2 linked regions of the Synechococcus elongatus PCC 11801 genome follow. The protein of the gene in region 1 interacts with the protein of each later gene in a pairwise test. Links are inferred from orthologs where the notes say so. Each region holds a gene or a part of one and is shown on either strand. Other genes may lie near its edges. The genes, in order: gyrA and gyrB.

The links.
Region 2: the proteins of gyrA (region 1) and gyrB interact in binary tests that used the Escherichia coli proteins (3 or more experiments, as listed by UniProt). The link is inferred for Synechococcus elongatus PCC 11801 from one-to-one orthologs.

What each region holds. Positions count from the first base shown.
Region 1 is NZ_CP030139.2:2,110,936-2,114,394, reverse strand. What follows is about bases 241-3,377. They hold gyrA (DNA gyrase subunit A), read right to left. Parts: upstream 3,025-3,377; coding sequence 457-3,024; downstream 241-456. Other genes in these bases: DOP62_RS10510 (hypothetical protein), read left to right, coding at 3,257-3,377; DOP62_RS10520 (ATP-binding protein), read left to right, coding at 241-366. In the rest of the region: more of DOP62_RS10520, read left to right, coding at 1-240; more of DOP62_RS10510, read left to right, coding at 3,378-3,459. UniProt on the Escherichia coli protein: A type II topoisomerase that negatively supercoils closed circular double-stranded (ds) DNA in an ATP-dependent manner to maintain chromosomes in an underwound state.
Region 2 is NZ_CP030139.2:1,760,186-1,763,484, forward strand. What follows is about bases 323-3,299. They hold gyrB (DNA topoisomerase (ATP-hydrolyzing) subunit B), read right to left. Parts: upstream 2,792-3,299; coding sequence 854-2,791; downstream 323-853. Other genes in these bases: DOP62_RS08615 (peroxiredoxin), read left to right, coding at 323-709; miaA (tRNA (adenosine(37)-N6)-dimethylallyltransferase MiaA), read left to right, coding at 2,919-3,299. Also shown: more of DOP62_RS08615, read left to right, coding at 74-322. UniProt on the Escherichia coli protein: DNA gyrase negatively supercoils closed circular double-stranded DNA in an ATP-dependent manner to maintain chromosomes in an underwound state.

The sequences.
Region 1 (3,459 bases):
CCTCCCAATGTGGCTGTCTATGCGACCTCGAACCGGCGTCATCTGGTACGAGAGTATTTCGATGAGCGACCCAATCCAACAGAAGCTAAGGAAGTGCATGCTTGGGATTCAGTCCAAGAGAAGCTCTCCTTCAGCGATCGCTTTGGTCTGACCCTGACCTTTGAACCTGTTGATCAAGACACATATTTAGCAATTGTCCGCCACTTAGCTAACGAAGTGGGCTTAACGTTGCCCTCGGAAACGCTGGAATTTCGAGCCAAGCAATGGGCAACTCGCCATAACGGGCGATCGGGCCGTACCGCTCGGCAATTTATGGACTGGCTGATTGCCGAACAGGGCCTACCCAACTCGCTCGAGAACGACTAGCGCCCATGGTCAACTGCCCTAATTCACAAAAACAAGGGGCTGTTTAGCCCCTCATCCATCCTGCGATTGCAGTCAATCAAGTTCTAATTGCTAGGCTTCGTCGCTGGCGATCGCGCCCTCATCACCATCTTCAACTTCCTCTTCCCCTGGCGGCACCAAAGCGACTGCAGCGAGAACATCATCCTTATCCAGACGCTGAACGCGAACCCCAGTTGCTGCCCGTGATTGCTGCGGAATCGCATCACTGGATTGGCGAATGATCACGCTGCGTTGGCTGATCATCACCAGTTCATCACCGCTTTCAACAATCCGCAGGGCAACCAGCTCATCCTGTTTGCTGCGGAACTTGATCGCTCGCAAACCGAGGCCAGCCCGTTTCTGCAGCCGGAACTGATGCACGGGCACCCGTTTGCCCAAGCCTTGCGCCGTGACCACTAAGACCCAAGGTCCGGGGCTAGCAACAACTTCTACCAATTCTTCGTTGTCATCTTCCTCGCCAGTCTCAGCCATATCCGCAGTGAGAGAAGCTGGCAGCACATCCATCGAGATCAAGGTGTCGCCCGATCGCAAGGACATCGCTCGGACACCCCTCGTTGCCCGACCCAGCGGCCGCAGGTCATCATGGCTGGCACGGAAGTGAATCGTCATGCCCTTGCGGGAGCCAATCAGAATGCTGTCTTCCGGTTTCGCCAATCGCACCCAACGCAGCTGATCGCCTTCAGAAAGGGCGATCGCAATCAGACCATTAGAGCGGATATTGGCAAAGGCTGAAAGCGCCGTTTTCTTGATGTAGCCGCCTTGGGTCAGCATCACCAAGTACTCGTCGTCACTAAAGACACTGACCGGCACAATCGAGGTGATCCGCTCTTCGCGAGGAATCGGTAGCAACTGCACAATCGGCACGCCCCGCGCATTGCGAGAGGCCGCCGGAATCCGGTAGGCCGGCAGGTTGTAGACCACACCGCGATCGCTGAAGAAGAGGATGTTGTCGTGATCGCAGCAGGTTAGGAAATGCTCAACGCTGTCATCCTCTTTAGTTTTGGCGCCGGCTTTACCCCGCGTTCCCCGGCTCTGCGCCGTGAACTCGTTGACCGGCATCCGCTTGATGTAGCCCTGCTCCGTCAGCAACAGAATCGACTTCTCATTGGCGATCAGGTCGATCGTTTCCAGCTCGCCGTCAGCTTCCAGCAAGGTGGTGCGACGCGGCTCTTGGAAACGCTGCTGCAGTTGTCCCAGCTCGGTTTCAATGATTTCTAGGACTCGCTCGCGGCGCGCCAGAATATCGCGATAGTCTTCAATCCGACGCTGTAGCTCTTGGTGTTCCTGCTCAATTTTCTCGGCTTCCAATGCCGTCAGTCGCCGCAGTTGCATCTGCAGGATGGCATCGGCCTGAACTTCAGAGAGCCCGTAAACGTCGATCAGTTCCTGTTTGGCTCGCGGGGCATCTGCCGATCGCCGGATCAGCTCAATGATCGCGTCGAGGTTACTGAGGGCAATCAGCAAACCTTGCAGCAAATGGTCGCGCTCTTCCGCTTTGCGGAGTTCGTAGCGAGTCCGGCGGGCGATCGTCTCAATCCGGAAATCGAGGAAGACTTCCAGCGATCGCTTCAGCGTTAACAGAACTGGCTCGCCATCCACCAGCGCCAGCATGTTGGCACTGAAGTTGCTCTGCAGTGGCGTCTGCTTGTAGAGGTTATTGAGCACTACCTGCGGATAGGCATCGCGCTTCAACTCGATGACAATGCGCATGCCATCGCGATCGCTCTCATCGCGAATGTCAGAGATGCCCTCCAAGCGCTTCTCGTTGACCATGTCGGCGATTCGCTCGATTAGCGCCGCTTTGTTGGTCTGATAGGGCAACTCCGTGATGATGATCGCGTCGCGCACCGGACGCCCTGGCGCTTCGATCGTGTCGATCGTTGCCACGCCGCGCATCGTGATTGAGCCTTTGCCGGTCAGGTAGGCATCACGAATACCCGCCGCACCCAGAACTTGGCCACCGGTCGGGAAGTCCGGTCCCGGAATGTGGCGCATCAACTCGCGATCGCTGATCTCAGGGTTATGGATCAGAGCAATCACACCGGCGATCAGTTCCGCGGGATTGTGGGGCGGAATGTTGGTCGCCATGCCGACGGCAATGCCCGAGGAGCCATTCAGCAGTAGCTGGGGCAACCGTGCCGGCAGAACAGTCGGTTCTTGCTGAGAACCATCGAAGTTATCGCTGAAGTCGACGGTTTCGGCTTCGATGTCCTGCAGCAAGCCATCGGTCGTCAGCGGCTTGAGGCGCGACTCGGTGTACCGCATCGCGGCTGGTGGATCGTTGTCGATCGAGCCAAAGTTGCCATGGCCATCGATCAGCGGCGATCGCATCGAAAAATCTTGGGCCATGCGCACCAAGGCGTCATAGACCGCTGTGTCGCCGTGGGGGTGATATTTACCCAACACTTCCCCGACGACCCGCGCACATTTCCGGAAGGGGCGATCGGGCGTCAAGCCCAGCTCATACATCGCATAGAGAATGCGACGGTGAACGGGTTTGAGGCCATCGCGAGCATCGGGAAGTGCGCGCCCAACGATGACGCTCATCGCGTACTCGAGGTAGGAACGCGACATCTCGTTGCGCAGGTCAGTCTGGATGATGCGCTCCTGGGCACTCATGGGCGGATTGTCTCCAGTACTGAGGTCGGGAAAAGTAGCGAAAAAAGCGGCCTAAACTGCCGCAAAATCAAGCTATTGCAAGGCTTCTTCGCAAGCTCATTCTATCATGCGGCCCCTCTTTTCTGAGACGCGTGCTGAGCGGTAACCCCCTCTGCTTGCACTTCGGTTTCCCGTCCCCCAATCGCCCATCAACCGGGGAATGATCGAAGTGTTCTCCAGTGGAGACCTCACGATGTTGCGATTGCTGCAGTGGCGATCAGGAATTGCCGACCCTGCCCTCAACTGGACTCCGATTGTGATGAACGCAGCGCTGCAAATGGAGGAAACACCCAGCACACTGCGGCTCAGCCTCCCGCTCAACCAGTGGGATCCCGAAACAATTCGGGTTCAAATCCAGAACGACTGCTTACGACTGCAAGGCTATAGCCAACTCTG
Region 2 (3,299 bases), 350 kb from region 1 along the record:
GCAGGAATTACCGGAGTATTGGTGGCATAATCGGATACAGACAGAATTACTGATTGTTCTGCCAGGAGCTTCTATGTCTCTTCGTCTCGGCGATACCGTCCCCAACTTTACTCAGCAGTCCAGTGAAGGCGAAATCAACTTCTACGATTGGGCCGGAGATAGCTGGGTCATCCTGTTCTCGCACCCCGCCGACTATACGCCCGTCTGCACGACCGAATTGGGCACCGTCGCTAAGCTCAAAGATGAATTTGCCAAGCGCAATGTCAAGCCGATCGCGCTGAGCGTTGATGATGTTGAGTCCCACAAAGGCTGGATCAGCGACATCAATGAAACCCAAAGCACCCAAGTCAACTACCCGATCTTGGCAGACCCCGATCGCAAAGTGTCGGATCTGTATGACATGATCCACCCCAACGCCAACAACACCTTGACGGTGCGTTCGGTGTTCATCATTGATCCCAATAAAAAGCTGCGTCTGACCCTGACCTATCCCGCTAGCGCTGGTCGTAACTTTGACGAGCTGTTGCGGGTGATCGATTCGCTGCAACTGACTGATAACTACAGCGTTGCTACCCCTGCTAACTGGAATGATGGCGACGATGTTGTTGTCGTGCCGTCGATTCCGACTGAACAAGCGCGCGAGCAGTTCCCGAAAGGTGTCACGGAAGTGAAGCCTTACCTGCGTCTGACCCCGCAACCCAACCGCTAAGTCTTAGCAGGACCACTCAAGTTAAATCAGACTGAAAAAGTCCCTTCTGAAGTTTGCTTTAGAAGGGACTTTTGATATTTCAACCGATATGGAAAAAGGGACTGACTGAAGTCCCTTCTCTCTGCAGCAACAGGTTTGTAACGGTTAGATATCGAGGGCAGCCAGACTGAGTTGTGGGCCGTAGGTTTCAATGAACTCGCGGCGGGGTTGAACGCGATCGCCCATCAAGATGGTGAAAATGCGATCGGCTTCAGCGGCATCTTCGATCTCCACCCGTTTCATGGTGCGGGTTTCGGGATCCATCGTCGTTTCCCAAAGCTGCTGGGGCATCATTTCACCCAAACCTTTGAAACGCTGGATTGTGTAATTAGCATTCTCAGGGAAGCTCGCAATCCGCTCTTGCAGCTCGCGATCGTTGTAGCAGTAATAGTGATTACGACCACGCTCCAACTTATAAAGCGGTGGGCAAGCAATGTAGATGTAGCCCTGCTCAAGTAGCGATCGCTGATAGCGATAGAAGAACGTGAGCAAAAGGGTTCGGATATGCGCACCATCGACGTCCGCGTCCGTCATGATCACAATGCGGTGATAGCGCAGTTGTGAGGCATCAAACTCCTCGCCTTTAATACCGAGTCCAAGAGCCGTAATCAGGGCTTGGATTTCAGTGTTTTTGTAGATCTTGGCGTCGTCTGTTTTCTCAATATTGAGAATTTTGCCGCGCAAGGGCAGGATTGCTTGGAAGCGGCGATCGCGACCTTGTTTGGCGCTGCCACCCGCAGAATCCCCTTCCACAATAAAGATTTCAGACTCGCTAGGATCGCGACTCGAACAGTCCGCTAATTTACCCGGCAGTGTCGAAGATTCTAGAACGGATTTACGGCGTACTAGTTCTCGCGCCCGCCGCGCTGCTTCCGCCGCATTAAAGGCTTGGATGGCCTTTTCAAGAATTAGATCAGCAACGTTGGGATGAAACTCCAGATACTCCGTCAGCGTTTCGCCGACGAGTGTATCGACGATACCGCGAACTTCCGTATTGCCAAGCTTGGTTTTGGTCTGGCCTTCAAACTCTGGATCGGGGACTTTGACCGAAACGATCGCAGTTAAGCCTTCGCGGATGTTTTCACCGGAGAGATTATTATCTGCATCTTTGCGCTTATTCCGTTTGCGGGCGATCGTGTTCATCGTCCGCGTCAAGACGGTTTTCAGCCCCTCAATGTGGGTGCCGCCGTCGATCGTGCGAATGTTATTAGCAAAGCCAAGAATGCTGTCGCTGTAAGCATCAACACACCACTGCAGTGCAGCTTCAACCTGCACACCATCTTTCTCAGACTGCACAAAAATAATTTCTTCGTGCAGGGCCTGCTTGTCGGCATTCATGTAGGCGACGTATTCGCGAATGCCACCTTCAAAGTAATAGGTTTCTTTGTGGGGCTCGTGGTTTTTGGTGAGCTGCAAACGCTCATCCGTGAAGTCAATGCGAACACCCGCATTCAGATAGGCCAGTTCTTTGAGGCGACTGGCGAGGGTGCTGTAATCAAATTCTGTTGTTTCAGAGAAGATTGTGGCATCGGGCTTAAACCGAACCCGAGTCCCCCGGCGATCGCCAGCATCGGGTGATACCTGTAGCTCCCCAATCGGGTTGCCTTGCTCAAAGCGCTGCTGATGGGTTTTGCCTTCGCGCCAAACCGTCACCTGCACAAACTCTGACAGGGCGTTGACGACGGAGACACCCACCCCGTGCAAGCCCCCCGACACTTTGTAGCCGCCGCCGCCGAACTTACCGCCAGCGTGCAAGATCGTCAGCACCGTCTCAAGTGCAGACTTCCCCGTTTGGGGGTGAATATCCGTTGGAATGCCTCGACCGTTATCGGTCACTTGGCAGGAACCATCTTCTAGCAAGCGTACATCGATCGCGTTGCAATAGCCTGCCAGTGCTTCATCGACGGCATTGTCCACCACCTCGTACACTAGGTGATGCAAGCCTTTTGGCCCGGTACTGCCGATGTACATCCCGGGACGTTTGCGAACCGGCTCGAGCCCTTCGAGAACCTGAATCTGACTCGCGCCGTACTCGTTGGCCATGAATGCCGCGCCCCTGCCCCTGAAAAACCGGCCTTATTGAGCGTTTGAGCCCAAAAAGTATCAAAATACTAGCACAAAAGCCTTAAAGACGCTTCTGGGTGTCTCTGGAGGCGCGATCGCAGTAGAGATGGAATCGCATTTGAAATCAGGTTTGATTGTCCTTTGTGGCCCAACAGCAACAGGAAAATCGAGTTTGGCGATCGCGATCGCCCAGCAGTTAGGCAGTCCGATTCTCAGCGCTGATTCCCGCTTGATTTATCGCGGCTTCGATATTGGCACCGCCAAGCCCACGGCGACTGAACAGCAGCTCGCGCCTCACTATCTCATCGATCTCTGTGATCCGCGTCAGGGCTTTACCGTCGGGGACTATCAAGACCAAGCCGTCCCGCTCATTCAACAATTCCAAGCCCAAGGTCAAATCCCACTCCTGGTCGGCGGAACCGGACTCTACATCAAGGCAATCGTCAACGGTTTACGTTTTCCACGCATTGCGCCCCAACCTACGCTG